DNA from 2 places in the Alicycliphilus denitrificans K601 genome. Region 2 is predicted to be linked to the other one. Evidence: predicted binding sites of a transcription regulator. Region 2 holds the regulator's gene; the other holds the start of a gene.
What was found. Region 2 encodes sigma-54, which starts transcription at its own class of promoters, with help from an activator protein. Its sites were predicted from a motif close to TGGCANGNAANCTGCTTT; they were not measured.

Region 1: ALIDE2_RS06580 (PEP-CTERM sorting domain-containing protein) is a predicted target of sigma-54. The motif match lies at 1,545-1,562, and genes of this name have one in related genera.

The regions. Positions count from the first base shown of each region.
Region 1 is NC_015422.1:1,378,667-1,384,147, reverse strand. It holds gene dnaK (molecular chaperone DnaK) at 1-154, shown strand, start outside; gene dnaJ (molecular chaperone DnaJ) at 250-1,383, shown strand; gene ALIDE2_RS06580 (PEP-CTERM sorting domain-containing protein) at 1,598-2,263, shown strand; gene ALIDE2_RS06575 (tryptophanase) at 2,337-3,707, opposite strand; gene ubiU (ubiquinone anaerobic biosynthesis protein UbiU) at 3,906-5,027, shown strand; gene ALIDE2_RS06565 (U32 family peptidase) at 5,051-5,481, shown strand, end outside.
Region 2 is NC_015422.1:4,637,122-4,642,602, forward strand. It holds gene ALIDE2_RS21955 (THUMP domain-containing class I SAM-dependent RNA methyltransferase) at 1-719, opposite strand, end outside; gene ALIDE2_RS21960 (methyl-accepting chemotaxis protein) at 832-2,655, shown strand; gene ALIDE2_RS21965 (acyl-CoA thioesterase) at 2,657-3,100, opposite strand; gene ALIDE2_RS21970 (RNA polymerase factor sigma-54) at 3,114-4,667, opposite strand; gene lptB (LPS export ABC transporter ATP-binding protein) at 4,717-5,481, opposite strand, start outside.

The sequences.
Region 1 (5,481 bases), 1.7 Mb from region 2:
AAAGCTCGGAGAGAAGATGTACGCCGACGCCCAGGCGGCCCAGCAGGGTGCGGGCGCCGACGCCGCGCAGGCCTCCTCGGCAGGCACCTCCGCTGGCGCCGCGCAGGACGACAACGTGGTGGACGCCGAGGTCAAGGAAGTCAAGAAGGGCTGACCCGCGCCAACGCAGCGCCGCCCGCCCAGCCGCCGCGCCGTGCCCCTGCCGGGGCTCGCGCGGCGTTCCTGCTCCAACCGGTCTGAAGAATCCCCATGTCCAAGAGAGATTTTTACGAGGTCCTCGGCGTTCCCAAGAACGCCTCGGACGACGAGCTCAAGAAAGCCTATCGCAAGCTCGCGATGAAGCACCACCCTGACCGCAACCAGGGTGACGCCGCCAAGCCTGCAGAGGAAAAGTTCAAGGAGGCCAAGGAGGCCTACGAGATCCTGTCCGACCCGCAGAAGCGCGCCGCCTACGACCAGTACGGCCACGCCGGCGTGGACCCCAACATGCGCGGCGGCATGGGCGGTGCCGAGGGCTTCGGCGGCTTCGCCGAGGCCTTCGGGGACATCTTCGGCGACATGTTCGGCGGCGGACGCGGGGGGCGCGGGGGGCGCCAGGTCTATCGCGGCAACGACCTGTCCTACGCCATGGAGATCACGCTGGAGGAGGCTGCAAAGGGCAAGGATGCGCAGATCCGCATCCCGAGCTGGGAATCCTGCGACACCTGCCATGGCAGCGGCGCCAAGCCTGGCACCAGCGCCAAGACCTGCGGCACCTGCAATGGGGCGGGCGCGGTGCAGATGCGCCAGGGCTTCTTCAGCGTGCAGCAGACCTGCCCGCACTGCCGCGGTACGGGCAAGATCATTCCCGAGCCCTGCACCGCCTGCCACGGCCAGGGCAGGATCAAGCGCCAGAAGACGCTGGAGGTGAAGATCCCCGCCGGCATCGACGACGGCATGCGCATCCGCTCCTCCGGCAACGGCGAGCCGGGCACCAACGGCGGCCCGCCGGGCGACCTGTACATAGAGATCCGCGTGCGAAAGCACGACATCTTCGAGCGCGACGGCGACGACCTGCACTGCCAGGTGCCCGTGAGCTTCATCACCGCGGCGCTGGGCGGCGAGATCGAAGTGCCCACGCTCTCGGGCAAGGCGGCCATCGACATCCCCGAGGGCACGCAGGCGGGCAAGCAGTTCCGCCTGCGCGGCAAGGGCATCAAGGGGGTGCGCGCGAGCTACCCCGGCGACCTGTACTGCCACATCGTGGTGGAGACGCCGGTCAAGCTCACCGAGCATCAGCGCAAGCTCCTGCGCGAACTCGACGAGTCGCTGAAGAAAGGCGGGGGCAAGCACTCGCCCTCGACCGAGAGCTGGACCGACAGGCTCAAGAGCTTCTTCAGCTGACGGCCACCCTGCAAGCGCAGAAACGGCACGCATGGCGTGCCGTTTTTCTTGAGGAGTGACCGGCGCCCCTCCCCCAAACTCCGAGGGTAATTTGTCGAGAATTTTTACATCACGTATCAATCGATTGGCACGGCCCATTGATTTTCAAAGCCTTTTTTATTTGGCATGAAAAATGCTTTTTGATACACGCCTGTAATTTCGACCCGATACAACCATGAAAACCATTGCCGCCCTCGTACTCGCCCTGGCCTCGGTTGGCGCCCAGGCCGATGTGGTGATCACCAATACCTTCAACGGCACCGGCATTCAGCCCCTGGGCGAGCCGGACACCACCACCTATGGCGAGGTTTTCACCACGCCCGATGCCATCAACACGGTGCTCGACAGTTTCAGCCTGATCTTGCAGTCCCTGAATGCGAGCACAAGCCAGCTGTACGCCGGCGTGGCCACCTGGGTCAATGGCGGTGCGGGCACGTCGCTGTTCACCTCTTCCGTTTTCAGTGGCAATTTCACGGACTGGACCGAGGTCGTCATCGGCACCGGCGGCCTCTCGCTCACGCCCGGCCAGCAATACGTGGCCTTCTTCAGCGCCTCGGGCCTGTTCGATGGCTCCAACGCCCTGGTGCAAGTGGGCCTGAGCGACGATGCCAACACCCTTGGCATGTCCTGGGACAACGCCAACGGCGGCAGCCCGCTGCATCCCAACTGGAATGGTTGCCAGGCATGCTCCTACCAACTGGCCGGAACCATGGAATTCAGCAACCCGGGCAATCAGGTGCCCGAGCCAGGCAGCATGGCACTGCTGGGTCTGGGGCTGCTCGGCGCCGCCGCAGCCCGGCGCCGCAGTCCGGCGAAGGCGCGCGTGCCCGAGCAGGTCTGACCCCCAGGCAGCGGCGGGGGCCTTCCCGCATCCGCTGCCGATATAGCGAGACAACGCAAGGCGCAAAGAGCCCTCACACCCACGCGCACTCGCAGGTGAAGTGGCGCAGAAACCGGGGCTGCCTGGTGATCCTCACGCCGCGGATGCCCGCGGCCTTGGCCTTGACCTCGGCGATCACCTCGGCCGCGTAGTCGAAGTGGCTTTGTGTGTACATGCGGCGCGGGAAGGCCAGGCGCACCAGCTCCATGCTGTGGTAGGTCTCGGTTCCGTCCTCCAGGCGCTTGCCGAACATCACCGAGCCGATCTCCACGCCGCGGATGCCGCCCTCCAGGTAGAGCGCGTTGCACAGCGCCCAGGCCGGGTAGTGCTGCACGGGCATGTCGGGCAGCACGGTGCGCGCGTCGATGTAGACGGCATGGCCCCCGGTGGGCTTGACAAAGCCGACCCCGGCCGCCTCCAGGCGCTCGCCCAAATATTCGGCGGTACGCAGGCGGTAGCGCAGGTAGTCCTCCTGCAGCCCTTCCTCCAGCCCCACGGCCAGCGCCTCCAGGTCGCGTCCGGCCATGCCGCCGTAGGTGGGAAAGCCTTCCATCATGATCAGGTCGTTCCTCACCTCGTCCAGCCATTCGTCGCTGCGCAGGACGATGAAGCCGCCGATGTTGACCATGCCGTCCTTCTTGGCGCTCATGGTCGCGCCGTCGGCGTAGGAGAACATCTCGCGGGCGATCTCGCGCACGGGGGTGTTCTCGTAGCCGCGCTCGCGCATCTTGATGAACATGGCGTTCTCGGCGAAGCGGCACACGTCCATGATGAAGGGCTTGCCGTATTGCTTCAGCAAGGCGCTGTAGGCACGGATGTTGGCCATGGACACGGGCTGGCCGCCGCCCGTGTTGTTGGTCATCGTGAGCATGCCGAAGGGAATGCGGCCGCCTTCCTTCTTCAGCAGTGCCTCGGCGCGGTCCAGGTCGATGTTGCCCTTGAACGGGTGGATCGTCGCGGGCTGCAACCCCTCGGCGATGACCACGTCCACGGCCTCCACGCCCATGTATTCGAGGTTGCCGCGCGTGGTGTCGAAGTGGCAGTTGTTGGGCACCAGGTCGCCCTTCCTGCACACCGCCGTGAACAGCACCTTCTCGGCCGCGCGGCCCTGGTGCGTGGGCACGAAGTGCGCCATGCCGGTGATGTCCTGGATCACCTTTTCGAGACGGAAGAAGCTGCGCGCGCCGGCGTAGCTCTCGTCGCCCTCCATGATGGCGCCCCACTGGCGCGCGGACATGGCGCCCGTGCCCGAGTCGGTGAGCCAGTCGATGAGCACGTCCTCGGCGCGCAGTTTGAAGATGTTGAGATGGGCCTCTTCGAGCAGGCGTTCGCGCTCAGCGCGCGTGGTCATGCGTATGGGTTCGACGCTCTTGATGCGAAACGGCTCGATGAGGGTCTTGGGCATGGTCTGTCGCTCCTGGGATGTATGGTGGATGCGCGAAGGTAGTCCCGCCCCAAAAACCATGGTGTCGGTCTTTTCCAACACCGGTGGAAAAAACCGCCGCGACCGCGGCATGCACCCATGCCCATTTCCAATGGGATACATCGGAAATACACCGCCTGCCCTTGACAAAAATCAGCTTGTGGTCTTTTGCATCGTCCTATGGTGTGCGGCCTGCGGGGAAACGCCCGCACCAGAACAGCACCGGAACCCGCCGTGAACGCCCTTGCCAGCCCCTCCTCAGCCAGCACCATCGATACGGCCGCCAGCGCCGCCCCTGCCGCCCCCGAACTGGTCTGCCCCGCCGGCAGCCTGCCCGCGCTCAAGGCGGCCATCGACGGCGGCGCCGACTGCGTCTACCTGGGCCTGCGCGACGCGACCAACGCGCGCAATTTCGCCGGCCTGAACTTCGACGAGGCCGCCATTCAGAACGGCATCGCCTATGCCCACGACCGCGGCCGCAAGGTGCTGATGGCGCTCAACACCTACCCGCAGGCGACCAACCCCGCGCCCTGGCGCTCCGCGCTCGACCGGGCCAGCGCCTGGGGCGTGGACGCCATCATCCTGGCCGACCCGGGCCTGATGCGCTACGCCAGCGAGCGGCACCCCAACCTGCGCCTGCACCTGTCGGTGCAGGGCTCGGCCACCAACCACGACGCCATCAACCTGTACCACGCGCAGTTCAACATCCAGCGCGCCGTGCTGCCGCGCGTGCTGTCGCTGGAGCAGGTGCGCCAGCTGGTCAACCGCACCAGCGTGGAGATCGAGGTCTTCGGCTTCGGTAGCCTGTGCGTGATGGTGGAGGGGCGCTGCGCGCTCTCGTCCTACGCCACGGGCGAATCGCCCAACACGCACGGCGTGTGCTCGCCGGCCAAGTTCGTGCGCTGGCAGGAAACACCCCAGGGGTTGGAGTCGCGCCTGAACGGCGTGCTCATCGACCGCTACGGCCAGGGCGAAAACGCCGGCTACCCGACACTGTGCAAGGGGCGCTTCGACGTGGGCGACGAGAGCAACTACTACGCGCTGGAGGAGCCCACCAGCCTGAACACGCTGGAGCTGCTGCCCCAGCTGGTCAAGATGGGCGTGCGCGCCTTCAAGATCGAGGGCCGCCAGAGGAGCCCCGCCTACGTGGCCCAGGTCACCAAGGTCTGGCGCGAGGCCATAGACCACTGCATGGCGCAGGGCCACCTGTATGCGCCCAAAACCGCCTGGATGGCCAGCCTGGACCAAGTGGCCGAAGGCCAGCAGCACACGCTGGGCGCCTACCACCGCCCCTGGAAGTGATGGACATGATGGATAAGCCGATGATGAAGCTGGCCCTGGGCCCCCTGCAGTACTACTGGCCGCGCGAGACGGTTTTCGAGTTCTACCAGGCTATTGGCCAGACCCCGGTGGACATCGTCTACCTGGGCGAGGCCGTGTGCTCGCGCCGCCACGAACTGCGCCAGAGCGACTGGATGGACATCGCGCGCATGCTGCAGGGTGCCGGCAAGGAGGCCGTCATGTCCACCATGGTGCTGCTGGAATCGACCAGCGACGTGGCCGACATGCACAAGATCGCGCGCGACGAGGAGTTCCCCGTCGAGGCCAACGACATGGGCGCCGTGCACAACCTGGCGGGCAAGCGGCCCTTCGTCGCCGGCCCGCAGCTCAACATCTTCAACGCCGACACCCTGGCCTGGATGGCCAGCCTGGGCGCGCGCCGCTGGGTCATGCCGCTGGAGATGCGCCAGAGCGA
Region 2 (5,481 bases):
TGGTAGGGCAGGAGCTTCTCGAACCCGAAGCGGCGCCTGAGCCCGGGCGCGATGCGGCAGGCGATCTGCGCCGCCTCGATGACCACGGTGCCGCTGCCGCAGCAGGGGTCGTACAGCGGCAGCGGCTGATCGCCATGCGGATCCCAGCCCGTGGCAGCGATCATGGCGGCGGCCAGGGTTTCCTTGAGCGGCGCGTCGCCCTTGTCCTCGCGCCAGCCGCGCTTGAACAGCGGCTCGCCCGAGGTGTCGATGTACAGCTGCGCGTGCTCGCGCGTCAGGTGCAGGTGGATGCGCACGTCGGGCCAGCGCGTCTCGACGTCGGGGCGGCTGCCGCCCTTGGCGCGGAAGCGGTCGGCCACGGCATCCTTCACGCGCAGGGCGGCGAAGTTCAGGCTCTTGAGCGGGCTGTGCTGCGCCGTCACCTCCACCTTGAAGCTCTGGCGCGGGGTGAACCAAGCCTCCCAGGCCACGTCGCCGGCCAGCGCGTAGATGTCGTTCTCGCTGCGGTAGGGCCGCTCGGCCAGCTGCACCAGCACGCGCTGGGCCAGGCGGCTGTGCAGGTTGAGAAGCAGCGCGTCGCGCCAGGCGGCGCGCACCAGCACGCCGGCGCGGCCCACCAGCAGATCCTGGCCGGCCAGGCCCGTGAGGCCGTGCACCTCGTCGGCCAGGAAGCCCTCGACGCCGGCGGCGCAGGGCAGGAAGAGTTGCAGGGTGTTCATAAAGCGCCACAAGCATAAGCGCTGCGGCACCCGGGCTTTCCCGCTGGCATGAACTTCCTTTCATCACAAACGGTAACATTCAACACGATTGCACAACAAATACGGAGACACCATGTTCCAAAGCCTGCGCGCCCGCCTGATCGGGGTCAGCATCGCCGTCGCCACCCTGTCGCTGCTCGGGCTGTCCCTGGTGGCCTACGTGGTGGTGCGTTCCAACATGCTGCAGGCGCTGGACGAGCGCATCGGCGGGCTGACGCGGCAGCACGCCGCCGAGCTGGGCCAGTGGATCGCGGACAAGCAGCAGCTCACCGGCTCCCTGCTGATCGCCGTGCGCGAGGAGCAGCCCCTGCCGTTCCTGCAGGCGGCCGAAAAAGCCGGGCTGGACCTGGCCTATTTCGTCATGGCGGACAAGCGCCACGCCTTCACCAAGCCCCGGCCCGCGGGCTATGACGGCACGGCGCGCGGCTGGTACAAGCAGGCCGTGGCCGCGGGCGGGCCGGCGATCACGCCGGTCTACCCGGACTCGGCCACGGGCCAGTTGACGGTGAGCCTGGTCCAGCCCGTGATCGAGGGCGGCCGCACGGTGGCCGTGGTGGGCTCGGACATCAACCTGACCACGGTGGTGAAGAAGGTCACCGGCATACGTGCCACTGGCAAGAGCTTCGCCTTCCTGATCGACGGCACCACGGGCAACATCCTGGCGCACGCCAACCAGGCACTGGCGCTCAAGCCGGTGAAGGAGCTGGCGCCCGGGCTCGATTCCGCCCTGTTCACGCGCCTGGCCGGCCAGCAGGGCCATGGCGAGGTCACCATCGACGGCAAGCCACAACTGCTCTACGCCGCCAGGGTCGAGGGCACGCCCTGGATGCTGGCCGTGGCGGCCGACCGGGCCGACGCCCTGTCCGCCCTCGACCGGCTCGGCCACGTGGCCATGCTCAGCACCGTGCTCTTCGTGCTGGCCGCCGGCCTGGTGATGGCGGTGGCGGTGGCGCGCATGCTGCGCCGCCTGGCGCTGGTGCGCGATGCGCTGCAGGGCATCGCCTCGGGCGAGGGCGACCTGACGCGCCGCATGGACGTCTCGGGCCGCGACGAGCTCTCGCAGATCGCGCAGGCCTTCAACCAGTTCGCCGACAAGATCGCCGCCGTGCTGCTGCGCATGCGCGAGGCCGCCGAATCCGTGCGCATCGCGAGCGGCGAGATCGCCACCGGCAACAACGACCTGTCCGCGCGCACCGAGCAGCAGGCCGGCTCGCTGGAGGAAACGGCAGCCGCCATGGAGCAGATCACCGCCACGGTGCAGCAGAACGCCGCCAACGCCCGGCAGGCCGATACGCTGGCGCAGGACGCGTCGCAGGTGGCCAGCCAGGGCGGCGCCGTGGTCGAGCAGGTGGTGCAGACCATGGACGGGATCAACAGCGCCTCGCAAAAGATCGAGGACATCATCGGCGTCATCGACGGCATCGCCTTCCAGACCAACATCCTGGCGCTCAACGCCGCCGTGGAGGCCGCCCGCGCCGGAGAGCAGGGCCGGGGCTTTGCCGTGGTGGCCGCCGAGGTGCGCCAGCTCGCGCAGCGCAGCGCCACCGCGGCCAAGGAGATCAAGGCGCTGATCGACGACTCGGTGCAGCAGGTCGACGCCGGCAGCCGCCTGGTGCGGGACGCGGGCGAGACCATGCGCAAGGTTGAGCACAGCATCCGCCGCGTGAGCGCCATCGTGGCCGAGATCAGCAGCGCCAGCCAGGAGCAAAGCACGGGCATTGCCGAAATCGGCTCGGCCGTCTCTCAGATGGACCAGGGCACCCAGCAGAACGCCGCCCTGGTCGAGCAGGCCACGGCGGCCGCGCAGTCGCTGCGGCAACAGTCTCAGGACCTGGCGCAGCTGGTCGCGGCCTTCAGACTGCCGCAGGGAGCGGCCGCGCAAAGGCTGCTGGCTTGAACTACGACGGTGCCGAGCCGGCCACCAGCAGCAGCTGGCGCACGGGCTCGGGAATGGGCGCGGGCCTGCGCGCGGCCCGGTCGATGAAGACGATACCGGTCTTGCCGCGCGCGACCTCTCGGCCCTGGGACTTCTCCGTCATGCGGAACACCAGGTCGAAGCCGTAGCGGTTGAAATCCTGCGGCGTCATCTGCACACGCAGCGTCTCGCCATGGAAGGCCTCGGACTTGTACTGCGCCAGCATGTCGCCCACCACGGTGGACAGGCCCGCCACGTCCGCCTCGGTATAGCCCAGGGACTTGAAGAAGCGCACGCGCGCCTCCGACACCAGGCTGAGCAGCTGGGCGTTGTCCAGGTGGCCGCCCTGGTTGACGTGGCTGATGTAGACCTGCAGCTCTGTGCTGAAGCCGAAGTGCGCCGGCAGGTCGAAGACGATGCGTGCCATGGGGTATCTCTTTCTATAGCGCCTTGCGCAGGTTGGCGGGCGCGATCTTCAGCGCCTCTCGGTACTTGGCCACGGTGCGGCGCGCGCACTCTATGCCCTGCTCCTTGAGCATGTCGGCGATCTGGCCGTCCGACAGCGGCTTGTGCGGATCCTCGGCGGCGACGAACTGCCGGATGAGCGCGCGCACCGCCGTGCTCGACGCGCTGCCGCCGGTCTCGGTGCCCAGGCCCGAGCCGAAGAAGTACTTGAGCTCGAACGTGCCCTGGGGCGTGGCCATGTACTTGGCCGTGGTCACGCGGCTGATGGTGGATTCGTGCAGGCCGAGCTCGTCGGCGATCTCGCGCAGCACCAGCGGGCGCATGGCCAGCTCGCCATGCACGAAGAAGTTCTTCTGCCGCTCCACGATGGCGCTGGACACGCGCAGGATGGTGTCGAAGCGCTGCTGTATGTTCTTGATGAACCAGCGCGCCTCCTGCAGCCTGGCCTGCAGCGCCTGGTGGCCGTCGCCCTTGCTGCCGCCGCGCAGGGCGTTGGCGTAGACGTCGTGCACGCGCAGGCGCGGCATCACGTCGGGGTTGAGGCGGACGCTGAAGCTCTGCTGCGCGCCGCGCCCGATCTTCCTGACGATCACGTCGGGCACGATGACGTTGCGCTCCACGTCGGCGAAGCGCCGCCCGGGGCGCGGCTCCAGCCGCGCGATCAGCGCCATGGCGGCGCGCGTGAGGTCGTCGCTCGCGGCGCAGGCCTGGGCCAGGCGGCGCACGTCGCGCCGCGCCAGCAGGTCGAGCGGCTGGCGGCAGATGCACAGCGCGGCCTGGATCACCTCGGGGTCGCCCTCCTCCTCCCGGTCCAGCGCCTGCAGCTGCAACGCCAGGCATTCGGCCAGGCCGCGCGCGCCCACGCCCGCGGGGTCCAGGCTCTGCAGCAGGCGCAGAGCCACGGTCAGGCGGTGCACCAGCTCATCGAGCTGCTCGGGGTCGCCCGTGTCCGCCAGGCTCGCGGCCAGGGATTCGAGCGGCTCGTCCAGATAGCCGTCGTCGTTGAGCGAGCCGATGAGAAAGCGCAGCGCCGCCATGTCCAGCTCGGACAGGCGCAGCGCCAGGGCCTGGCGCTCAAGGTGGTCTGCGAGCGATTCGTGGCCGTGCGCCAGGTCCGCGGCGTCGGCCTCGTCGCCATCGCCAGAGCCGCTGCCGACGCTTGCGGGCGCATCGCTGCCCCACTCGCGGTCGTCGCCCGGTATGTCGGTGTCGCCGTCCCAGTCGGTGGGAGCGGCGATATCGGGCATTTGAGCATCGTTTTGGCCCTCATCGCCCGTCCAATCTGCGTCAGCAGCTCCTGAAGGCGTAGCATCCTCGGCCCGGCGGCCGCCCTCGTCCGACGGGGGTGCGACCGGCTCATCCAGCGGCGCGTCGTCCACCGTGCGCTCCAGGAAGGGGTTCTCGTCGAGCATCTGCTCGACCTCCTGCGCCAGCTCCAGCGTGGACAGCTGCAGCAGGCGGATGGACTGCTGCAGCTGCGGCGTGAGCGCCAGGTGCTGCGAGACGCGCAGCGACAGGCTGGGCTTCATGGCCCGGCCCCCGCCGTCCGGCCTCGCGTCGTGCCGCGGCCCATGTCTCTCACATGCGGAAGTGCTCGCCCAGGTAGACCCGGCGCACTTCCGCGTTGTCGACGATTTCCGACGGCGTGCCCTGTGCGAGCACGTGGCCGTCGCTGATGATGAAGGCGTGGTCGCAGATGCCCAGCGTCTCGCGCACGTTGTGGTCGGTGATGAGCACGCCGATGCCGCGCGCCTTCAGGAAGCCGATGATGCGCTGGATCTCGATCACGGCGATCGGGTCGATGCCCGCGAAGGGCTCGTCCAGCAGGATGAAGCGCGGCTGCGTGGCCAGCGCCCGGGCAATCTCCACGCGGCGGCGCTCGCCGCCCGACAGCGCCAGCGCGGGCGACTGGCGCAGGTGGTCCACGCGCAGCTCCTGCAGCAGCTCGGTGAGCCGGCGCTCGATCTCGTCGCGCGGCAGCGCCCGGCCGTCCGCGTCCGTCTGCAGCTCCAGCACCGCGCGCACGTTGTCCTCCACGTTGAGCTTGCGGAAGATCGAGGCCTCCTGCGGCAGGTAGGACAGGCCCAGGCGCGAGCGCCGGTGTATGGGCATGTTGGCCACCGAATGGCCGTCGATGCGGATGTCACCACCGTCACTGCGCACCAGGCCCACGATCATGTAGAACGATGTGGTCTTGCCCGCGCCGTTGGGGCCGAGCAGCCCCACCACCTCGCCCTTCTGCACGACCAGCGACACGTCCTTGACCACCTTGCGGCTGCCGTAGGACTTCTGCAGGTGCAGCGCCTCCAGCCGGCTGGCGCCGTCCTGCGGCGCCCCGGGCGC